Regions from separate parts of the Serratia sp. NA_13 genome, predicted to be linked through region 1. Evidence: predicted binding sites of a transcription regulator. Region 1 holds the regulator's gene; the other holds the start of a gene.
What was found. Region 1 encodes CRP, which controls carbon source genes, mostly activating them, when cyclic AMP is high. Its sites were predicted from a motif close to ATGTGANNNNNNTCACAT; they were not measured.
Positions count from the first base shown of each region.

Region 1 (5,653 bases):
GGCACCGACCGACGTGCTGTTTTATGAAGGGCTGCACGGCGGCGTAGTGACCGAACACAACGACGTGGCCAAGCATGTCGACTTGCTGGTCGGCGTGGTGCCTATTGTTAACCTGGAATGGATCCAAAAGTTAATTCGCGATACCGGCGAGCGTGGCCACTCCCGTGAAGCGGTGATGGATTCAGTGGTGCGTTCGATGGAAGACTACATCAACTACATCACACCGCAGTTTTCGCGCACCCATATCAACTTCCAGCGGGTGCCGACGGTAGATACCTCCAACCCGTTCGCCGCCAAGGCGATCCCCTCGCTGGACGAGAGCTTTGTGGTGATCCACTTCCGCGGCCTGGATCAGATCGATTTCCCTTATCTGCTGGCGATGCTGCAGGGATCTTTTATCTCGCATATCAATACGCTGGTGGTGCCGGGCGGCAAAATGGGATTGGCAATGGAGTTGATTATGGCGCCGCTGGTGCAGCAACTGCTGGAAGGCAAAAAAATCGGCTAACTTACCGGAGCGCGGCAACGGACCGCGCCCCTTTATCTATCAGGACACCGCGCGGATCTCAAAACTGTGGGTCACGCTGGCGGCCTTGCTCAGCATCAATGACACCGAACAGTACTTCTCGGCGGAAAGATTCACCGCGCGCTCAACAATTTTGTCACTTAAATCTTTACCGGTGACGATGAAATGCAGGTTGATATGGGTAAACAACCGTGGCGCTTCTTCGCGCCTTTCAGAGGTCAGCTTCACCTCGCAATCACGCACGTCGTTGCGTCCTTTTTGCAGGATCGACACCACATCTATCGCGCTGCATCCTCCCACCGACATCAGCACCATTTCCATCGGACTGGGCGCTTTATCGCCGGCGTTGCCGTCCATCAATACCTGATGGCCAGACGCGGATTCGCCCAGAAACGTCAACCCTTCCACCCACTTAACTCTTGCCTGCATGCTGGTCACTCCGGTTAATTTCTTAAAATCAGACTACGCTTTCGCATAGAAACTGGCAACGGAACCTGATGCTAATCATGCTGAAGCGAGACAACACAAGACACCCGCCTCACTCTGTGCTACAAACAGAGCCGCAATAAATCTTTCCGGGACACTGATTTCAGGGAAACTCCCAGGGAAAGGCTCCTTTACCGGTATGTTAACAGAATGTAGCTTGCAGCTCTCCCGGCAAGTTAATATGCTAGAGCGACAGCGTATATTTATGACACGCCTCAAAACCTGCTGCCAGCTACCATTAAAACAACGGCGACAGCACGTTTTACAGGGAACTCTGACCCCTGTGACACAAGGCAGCGATAACAACAGAGGATAACAGCGAATGGTTCTCGGCAAACCGCAAACAGACCCTACTCTCGAATGGTTCCTGTCTCATTGCCATATCCACAAATATCCATCCAAAAGTACGCTGATTCACCAAGGTGAAAAAGCCGAAACGCTTTACTACATCGTCAAAGGCTCCGTCGCGGTGCTGATTAAGGATGAAGAAGGTAAAGAGATGATCCTGTCCTACCTTAACCAGGGGGATTTCATCGGCGAGCTTGGATTATTTGAAGAAGGTCAGGAGCGTAGCGCCTGGGTTAGGGCGAAAACCGCCTGTGAAGTGGCTGAAATTTCCTACAAGAAATTCCGCCAGTTGATTCAGGTTAACCCGGACATCCTGATGCGCCTGTCAGCTCAGATGGCAAACCGTCTGCAGATCACCTCTGAGAAAGTGGGTAACCTTGCTTTCCTGGACGTTACAGGCCGCATCGCGCAAACCCTGCTGAACCTGGCGAAACAGCCTGATGCCATGACCCACCCGGATGGTATGCAGATTAAAATTACCCGTCAGGAAATTGGTCAGATCGTCGGTTGCTCACGTGAAACCGTTGGTCGTATTCTGAAAATGCTGGAAGATCAAAACCTGATCTCCGCCCACGGCAAAACTATTGTCGTTTACGGCACCCGTTAATCACTGAAAAAACGGCGCGATAATTCGCGCCGTTTTTTTATGCCCCTAGTCATCATGTGGCGCCGACTGATTTATCATCCGGAAGTTAATTACGCACTACGACAAACGCTGGTGCTGTGCCTGCCGGTTCTGCTCGGGCTGTTGATCGGCCAACTACAATACGGCCTGCTATTTTCCCTGGTTCCCGCCTGCTGCAACATCGCCGGGCTGGACACGCCTCATAAACGCTTCTTTAAACGCCTGATCGTCGGCGGTTCACTGTTTGCATTCAGCAGTTTGTTGCTGCAGCAAGCTCTGTTGTGGCAGTTGCCGCTGCCGATACTGATGCTCGGCCTGGCGCTGCTGCTCGGTGTCAACGGTGAAATAAGCCCGCTACACGCCCGTCTGCTGCCTGCTGCGCTAGTTGCCGCCATCTTCTCCCTCAGCATGGCCGGTACGGTGCCGCTTTGGCACGCGCCGGTGTTATATATCGTGGGCACGGCCTGGTACGGCCTGTTTACCTGGTTCTGGTTCAAGCTGTGGAAAGAACAGCCGATGCGCGAGTCGCTTAATCAGCTCTATCTGGAACTGGCGGACTACTTCGAAGCCAAATATTCGCTGTTGACCCAGCACACCGACCCGCAGACCGCATTACCTCCCCTGCTGGTGCGCCAGCAAAAGGTCATGGATCTGATCACCTTGCTGTATCAACAACTTAATTTTCTCCCCCATGCCAGCAATCTCGAACAAAAGCGCCTGCAACGCACCTTCCAGGTCGCGCTGGATTTGCAGGAACACATCACCGTCAGCCTGCACCTGCCGGAAGAGGTGCAAAAACTGGTAGAACAGAGCCAGGCCGAAGCCATTATCCGCCGCAATGCGCAGGTAATTGCCAATCGGCTGCGCACGGTGGCGCACGATATTCTCTACCACCAACATTCGCAACGCTTCAATATGGGCAATGAACTGACAGCATTGGAAAAAGTGGCGGCACAGCACCCGGAGAATCCGGTTGGGCAGTTCTGCTACTACCACTTCAGCCGCATCGCCCGCCTGCTGCGTACCCAGCATCCACTCTACCGGCGTGACCTGATGGCCAATCAAAACCGCCTGCCGTTTTGGCCGGCGCTGGTCAGTTATCTGTCGTTCAAATCCAATGCCATGCGTAATGCGGCACGATTAGGCGTCACGCTGGCGGCAGGCAGCAGCCTCGGGATGATGTTCAACCTGCCGAAACCCTACTGGATCCTGCTCACTATCATGCTGGTAAGCCAGAACGGCTACAATGCCACCCGGGTGCGCATCCAGCACCGTGCGCTCGGTACTCTGGCCGGACTCGTCATCGCCGCCGGTCTGCTGCAATTACAACTGCCCGAAGCCGAGACCCTGAGCGTGATGCTGGTGATTACGCTGCTGGCCTATCTGGTTTCACGTAAAAACTACGGATTGGCGGTTATTGGTTTTACGGTGACGGCGGTCTACACCCTGCAACTGCTGGCCCTCAACGGCACACATTTCCTGGTGCCGCGGCTGATCGACACGCTGATCGGCTGCGTGCTGGTGTTCGGCAGTACCATCTGGCTGTGGCCACAGTGGCAAAGCGGATTACTGCGCAAGAATGCCCATCAGGCGCTGGAAAACGATCAGCAGGCATTACGTCTGTTGCTGGAAGAGCAAGAGCCAGATCCCAGTGCACTGGCCTACGCACGTATGCAGGTCAATCAGGCGCACAATGCGTTATTCACCTCGCTGAATCAGGCCATGCAGGAGCCGGGGTTTGAATCGAACTATCTGGCGGATATGCGCCTGTGGGTGACGCACAGCCAGTTTATTGTCGAGCATCTGAATGCAATGACTATCCTGGCGCGCGAGCACTATATGCTGACGCCAAAGCTGGCGGAGGAGTATCTGCAATCTTGCGAGATTGCGCTGCAAAGCTGCCAGCAACGGCTGGAGTACGACGGGCCGAGCAGTGGCAACAGCATTATGCAGCCGCCGGATTTGCACCCTGAGATGCCGGTGACCGAAATGGAGCGCCACCTGCGGCGCATTCTTTCGCACCTGAGCGTCATGCATACCATCTCGTCATTAGCCTGGAGCCAACGCCCACACCACGGCATCTGGCTGAAACGCAAACTGCGCGATGAATAAGGGCGCCACACGGCGCCCGGTTAACCATGCAGCAAATAGCAAATTAAGCGTTAATCACGTCCTGCACCGCCAGCTCAAACAGCGCCATACCCTGGTCGATGTCTTGGGTTTCCACCACCAGCGAAGGGGCAAAGCGGATCACATTTGGCCCGGCATTGAGGATCATCAGCCCACGAGCGGCAGCTGCGGTCAGGAAATCGCGCGCTTTGCCGTGGTATTGCGGTGTTAATTCAGCGCCAATCAGCAGGCCCATGCCGCGAATATCGCTGAAAACACCGTACTTCTCGCCAATTTTCTTTAACGCCTGCACGTATAACCCATGACGCAACTCAATGCCGCTCAGCACTTCCGGCGTATTGATCACGTCCAACGCCGCTTCCGCCACAGCACAGGCCAGCGGATTACCGCCGTAAGTGGTGCCGTGGGCACCGACCTGCATCACCGAGGCGATCTCTTCGGTGGTCAGCATGGCACTGACCGGGAAACCGCCGCCAAGCGCTTTGGCCGTGGTGAGAATGTCCGGCGCCACACCATAATGCATATAGGCAAACAGCTTGCCGCTGCGCCCCATGCCGCTTTGCACTTCGTCGAACACCAGCAGCGCCTGGTGCTTGTCGCACAGTTCGCGTACTCCCTTGAGGAATTCGGCGTTAACCGGGGTAATGCCCCCTTCCCCCTGGATCGGTTCCATCACCACCGCACAGGTGTGGTCGTCCATCACTGCTTTCACCGCCGCCAGGTCGTTGAAGGGGACGTGCACGATGTCAGCCGGTTTTGGCCCAAAACCATCCGAATACTTGGCCTGCCCACCCACCGAGACGGTGAATAGCGTGCGACCGTGGAAAGCATTATAAAACGCGATGATTTTGGTTTTATACGGACTGTGGCGGGTAATGGCGTAATGACGAGCCAGCTTGAAGGCCGCTTCGTTGGCTTCTGCGCCGGAGTTGGCGAAAAACACCCGGTCGGCAAAGGTGGCGTTGATCAACTTGGTGGCCAGACGCAGCGCCGGCTCGTTAGTAAAAACGTTGCTGGTATGCCACAGGGTTTCGCCCTGCTGTTTCAGCGCCTCGACCAAAGCCGGGTGACAGTGCCCTAACGCCGTCACCGCAATGCCGCCTGAGAAATCGATATACTCTTTCCCCTGCTGGTCCCACACGCGGCTGCCTTTGCCCCTGACCGGAACAAACTGCGCGGGTGCATAAACAGGCAGGATAACCTGGTCAAAGGTACTGCGGTTAACTGCGGATTTTTCGGTCATTATGGGGCCCACCCTGAATTTGACTCAGTCTTTTGGTTGCGATCAAGTGAGAATATAATCACAAAATATGCATAAAAAACCAATAAAGGGCAAACGCAAATCGTCTTCGCAGTTAAAAAAAACTTAACCAATTAACTTTTAAGGAAATTATCCAACAGCTGGTGGCCCTGCTCGCTAAGGATGCTCTCCGGGTGGAACTGTACCCCTTCCAGCGCCAGTTGGCGGTGACGGATCCCCATAATTTCATCGTGTACGCCGTCGCGCTCGCTCCAGGCCGTCACTTCAAAACAGTCCG
Region 1 is NZ_JBQZFV010000018.1:71,596-77,248, reverse strand. It holds gene ACUTSU_RS20195 (phosphoribulokinase) at 1-508, shown strand, start outside; gene ACUTSU_RS20190 (OsmC family protein) at 548-955, opposite strand; gene crp (cAMP-activated global transcriptional regulator CRP) at 1,335-1,967, shown strand; gene ACUTSU_RS20180 (YccS/YhfK family putative transporter) at 2,022-4,097, shown strand; gene argD (bifunctional acetylornithine/succinyldiaminopimelate transaminase) at 4,141-5,358, opposite strand; gene ACUTSU_RS20170 (aminodeoxychorismate synthase component II) at 5,490-5,653, opposite strand, start outside.

Region 2 (5,653 bases), on a different contig from region 1:
GCGGATGGTCAGCAGGCCGGCCTGTTGGCCAAGATAAGCGGTAATCGCATGGCCGGTATTGAGCGTGAACAACTTACGCTCAACAAACGCCATCAGGTTATCGGTCAGCTCCATGCCGGCGATTGCCGGTGGCTGGCCCTTGAACTGGGTTTGATCGACAATCCACTCGCTGAAGGTTTCAACCGTCACTTCCAGCGGATCGCTGCTGCCCGCTTCCGTCGGCGGTACAATGCGGTCAACCGCCGAATCAACGAAGCCAACATGCTGTTCGACCCATGCCTGATCTTCCTGCGGCAACACATCGAACACGTGCTGCTTTAACTGGCTGGTGCCACGCACCATGTTCTCGCAGGCGATGATGTTCAGCGGTTGGCTGTTGCCTTGCTGACGACGTTTGATTAACCCTTTGGCGATAGTCCCGGCAATCTTAGCCAGGATCTGTGGGCCCACGGCGGTGGTCACGACATCCGCTTCGGCAATCAGCGCAACCGCCTCTTCACTGCCGCTATTCACTGCGCTGACATTGTTGACCTGCTCGACCCGGGCCTGCTCACCGACCACGTTGACCTGGTAGCTTTTACGGCTGCTGAGCAGGTCCAGCACCGTCTGGTTAACGTCGGCAAAGGTCAGTTCGGCCTGCGCGTCCGCCAGTAGCTTGCCGATAAAACCACGGCCAATATTCCCCGCACCGAAATGTAATGCTTTCATATTCCTACCTTTCTAATGTCGAAGGGTGCAGCAAGCTGCACCCCTTAAAATGATTCCGTTATCCGCGTTTTTTGCCGCCCAGCAGATCCAGCACTTCCTGCACATTGGTGGTATGCGCCAGTCGTTCGATGACGCCCTCGTCATCCAACGCGTTGGTCAGGCTGGTGATCACCTGGATATGTTCGTTATTGCGTGCGGCAATACCGATGACCAGCCGAGCTACCTCGTCCTCTTCATCACCGAAACGTACGCCCTGCGGGTATTGGCAGAACACCACGCCGGTGCGCAGTACCCGGTCTTTGGCTTCGATGGTGCCGTGCGGCACGGCGATCGACTCGCCCAGATAGGTGGAGGTCAGTTTTTCGCGCTCCAGCATTGCAGGAACGTATTCCGGCTCGACGTAGCCGCCCTTGACCAGTTGCTCACCGGCAAAGCGGATCGCCTGTTCCTTGTCGCTGGCCTGCAGGTTAAGGAACACGTTACTTTCGCTGAGTCTGAACAGGTTTTGCTCGCTCGCTTCAAAGCTATCGTCAAGCCGGCTGATGACTTTCTGTTGGTTATCGGTGGTTTTGTTGGCCGCCACCAGACGCTCGGTCAGATCGCTGTACAGCTTGCTGTCGAGGAAGTTGGTCAGCGAGATATGCTGAGCCTGTGGCGCATGGCGCATCGCTCGTTCGGTCAGATCGCGGTGAGTAATCACCAGATCAACATCGTCCGGCAGGCTATTGATGGCGCTGTTGGTCACCGAGATATTTTTCAGCCCGGCATCCGCCACTTTTTTGCGCAGCACCCCGGCCCCCATCGCACTGGAACCCATGCCGGCATCGCAGGCAACGATGATTTTACGTACCGTGGTCAGGTCGCCATCGACCGCTGCATGAGCCGCCGCGCCGCCTTTAGACTGCGACTTCATTTCTTGCATACGGCGAGTGGCATCGATCAGGCCGTCCTCTTCTTTCACTTTTGAGGTCTTCAGCAGGAAGCTGGCGACCACGAATGACACCACAAATGCCGCACCGATAGCCGCCAGGTTGGCGAAATAAGCGCCCTTCGGCGTCATCGCCAGCACCGCCAGAATCGAACCCGGTGAAGCCGGTGAAACCAAACCGCCATTCAACAGGGTCAAGGTGAATACCCCGGTCATGCCACCCAGGATCACCGCCAACAGCAGGCGTGGGTTCATCAGCACGTACGGGAAGTAGATTTCGTGGATACCACCGAAGAAGTGGATGATCGCCGCACCACCGGCAGACTGCTTGGCACTGCCGCGGCCAAAGAACATGTAGGCCATCAGCACGCCCAAACCCGGGCCTGGGTTGGCTTCGATCAGGAAGAAGATGGATTTGCCGGTTTCTGTCGCCTGCTGAATGCCCAGCGGTGAGAAGATGCCGTGGTTAATCGCGTTATTCAGGAACAGGATTTTCGCCGGTTCCACGAAGATGGACGCCAGCGGCAACAGGTTGTTGGTCACCATGATATTTACACCGGCAGCCAGGATATGCGACAACCCTTCTACCAGCGGACCAATCGCCATAAACGACAGAATGGCCAGCAGCATACCGATAATGCCAGCGGAGAAGTTGTTCACCAACATCTCAAAACCGCTTTTGATCTTGCCGTCTACCCAGCGGTCAAAATGCTTGATCGCCCAGCCGCCCAGCGGACCGGCAATCATCGCACCGAGGAACATTGGCATGTCGGCACCGACAATCACACCCATGGTAGTGATGGCACCGACCACGCCGCCGCGCTCGCCCCCCACCAAGCGGCCACCGGTGAAACCGATCAGCAGCGGCAGCAGGTAAGTGATCATTGGGCCAACCAACTTGGCTAAGGTTTCGTTCGGCAGCCAACCGGTAGGAATGAATAGCGCGGTGATGATACCCCAGGCGATAAATGCGCCAATGTTGGGCATCACCATGTTGCTTAAGAAGCGGCCAAAGTTCTGAACTTTGACTTTGATGTCTGGTGAAAACATAAAACACACCCCTATTGTTACGCGCTGACAATAGAGCGCGTGATTATTGTTGTTACGATCCAGCTGTGTTGTGGCTGTACGCGAAATGGACTCTATCACGCTGTTTTTACTGTGCGAACTTCACGAGTTTTTTGTGATTCAGATCACCAATACCACCCTACTCAATGGGCACTTATAGTGATCTGAATCACATTTAATCGGTGTAGAAAAAATACAACGAGCAAGATTCGCCCTGAAATCCCAATAAAATGCGATTATGATCACGTTTTTACATTGCGTGTTTGTTTTTAAATTGTGACATTAATCACAATTTATTTATTGATGGTTACCGAATCCTGGTCTGGAGGTGTTCTTCCCTGTGAGCATTCATCCCGTCGGGAAATAGCAGTGCGATGAATGAAAGAAAACTACATATCGGAAAAAGATGATTGATTGAAGTGTAGTACAGAAGCGACGCGCAAGAAGTGAGCAAGTGATTGGAAAGACTGGGCGGGAATTCTTGGAACAGAAAGGCAGAAGCCGAGATACCAGCCTCTGCCTTTCTACTATTACTGGGTGACGCTTGAGACGGTTTTCTGTGCGTTCAGTAAATCCTGCTGCTTGGCGACCAGATTCGACATCATGGTGTTGTACTGCGTTGCCTGCTGGGAAGTACGCAATTGCACGCCGTTATTGTTAAAGCTCACCTGATTACCCTGTGTACGCAGGAAATCCCCAACCTGCACCAGATCCTGAACGAAACTGGCGGTAGCTGGAATAACCGGCATCAACGCATTGGCCGGCCCGGTGACAATTTTGTCGTAGGCCTGGTTATACACGGCTTTCAGATCGTCAGGTTGCTTCAGCGCTGCCCGGGCGGTATCCGCCTGCGACTTGGCCGACTGGATCTGCTGCCCCAGTAGGTTCAGCGCCCCAACGGATTGCTGCAGCGAATCGCGCTTGCTCATGTAGTCCTGTGCGGTGCGGATCTGGTTAATTTGATCCAGCGCCGGCGTCAGGCTGGCATCCAGTGATTTGGACAACTGCTGTGAAAAACCGACCAAAATAGCGTAATCACCAGCATAGTTGCCGAACTTCTGTTTCTGATCTTCGCTCAGCGTCGGGATTTTCGCGCCGCTGCGCATCACCGTGTTCTGTATGTAATCTATAAACGCCTTGCGTTGTTCCGGCTCTTTATCGCCGCAAGCAGTCAGCTGCATGACCACCAACAATGCCAATACCGGGGCCAACCAACGCGCGAAATTTCTGCTCTGGATCCCTACCGCCATGTGACATAACTCCTGTTATAAACCTGCTTTTTCATCGGACTCCGTCCCTTTTGCTGCACTCCCTGCACCTATAAGAATAGATCAACTGAGTGCGATCCGATACGCGATTCACCTTTCGGGGCTTATTCTTCGGTGAAAGGGAAGTAATAGCGATACCTGAAACCAGGTCGAACATGATTTGAGAGCGAAGAAATCAAGCCCTACCCCCCAATTCAGCCCCCAAGTCAGTGAGCTATTGGCAGCGTTAAAAGGAACAGGTTTGACACAAAACCGCCCACTGCGCCGACAGCAATAGAAAAGGCGCCCGCAGGCGCCTTTTCACAGCAGAACCGCTTATTGCAGCACGGAGATATCCGCCACCTGCAAGAACAGCTCACGCAGCTTACTCAGCAGCGTCAGACGGTTCACACGCACCGCTTCGTCTTCTGCCATTACCATGACGTTGTCGAAGAACGCATCGACCGGCTCACGCAGGTCAGCCAGCTCCACCAACGCATCCTGATAGTTGCCTGCCGCAAAATACGGCTCCAGCTTATCGCGCAGCACCACCAGATGGGTCGCCAGTTGAATCTCAGCCGCTTCTTTCAATACCGAGGCATGGACGCGGTCATTGAGCGTATCGGTAGATTTGGCCAGGATATTGGAAACGCGTTTATTGGCCGCAGCCAGTGCAGCTGCCGCTTCCAGGGTACGGAAGTGGGTCACCGCTTTAACGCGCGCATCGAAGTCCGCCGGTTTGGTCGGACGACGAGCCAACACCGCCTGAATGGTGTCTACCGCGTGGCCTTCTTCCTGATACCAGGCGCGGAAACGGCCCAGCATGAACTCGACCACTTCATCGACAACTTTGGCGTTGGTCAGCTTGCTGCCGTAAAGGCGCACGGCCTCTTCGGTCAGGGTCAGCAGATCCAGCGTCAGGTTTTTCTCGACGATGATACGCAGCACCCCCAATGCAGCACGGCGCAGTGCGAACGGATCCTTATCGCCTTTCGGATGTTGCCCGATGCCGAAAATGCCGGCCAGGGTGTCCATCTTGTCGGCAATCGCCAACGAACAGGCCACCAGCGACTCCGGCAGTGCATCACCGGCAAAGCGCGGCTGGTACTGTTCGTTCAGCGCAACCGCCACGTCTTCAGCTTCGCCGTCATGACGCGCGTAGTGCATGCCCATCACGCCCTGGGTGTCGGTGAATTCGAAGACCATGTTGGTCATCAGATCGCACTTCGACAGCAGGCCCGCACGGGTGGCGTGGTTAACGTCGGCACCAATCTGGCCGGCAACCCAGCCCGCCAGCGCCTGAATACGATCGGTCTTGTCGCGCAGGGTGCCCAGTTGCTGTTGGAACAGCACGGTTTCCAGACGCGGCAGGTTATCTTCCAGACGTTTTTTGCGGTCGGTGTTGAAGAAGAACTCGGCATCGGCCAAACGCGGACGCACTACCTTCTCATTACCGGAGATAATCTGCTGCGGATCTTTGGATTCGATGTTGGCCACGAAGATAAAGTTCGGCAGCAGTTTGCCCACGGCGTCATACACCGGGAAATACTTCTGGTCGCCCTTCATGGTGTACACCAGCGCTTCCGCCGGCACCGCCAGGAATTTATCTTCGAATTTGGCGGTCAACACCACCGGCCATTCAACCAGCGAGGCCACTTCTTCCAGCAGGCTTTCGCTCAGATCGGCCTTGCCGCCAATGGTC
Region 2 is NZ_JBQZFV010000013.1:81,646-87,298, reverse strand. It holds gene ACUTSU_RS17355 (mannitol-1-phosphate 5-dehydrogenase) at 1-708, opposite strand, end outside; gene ACUTSU_RS17350 (PTS mannitol transporter subunit IICBA) at 767-2,686, opposite strand; gene ACUTSU_RS17345 (DUF3053 domain-containing protein) at 3,235-3,954, opposite strand; gene glyS (glycine--tRNA ligase subunit beta) at 4,288-5,653, opposite strand, start outside.
Region 2: ACUTSU_RS17350 (PTS mannitol transporter subunit IICBA) is a predicted target of CRP. The motif match lies at 2,862-2,879, and genes of this name have one in related genera.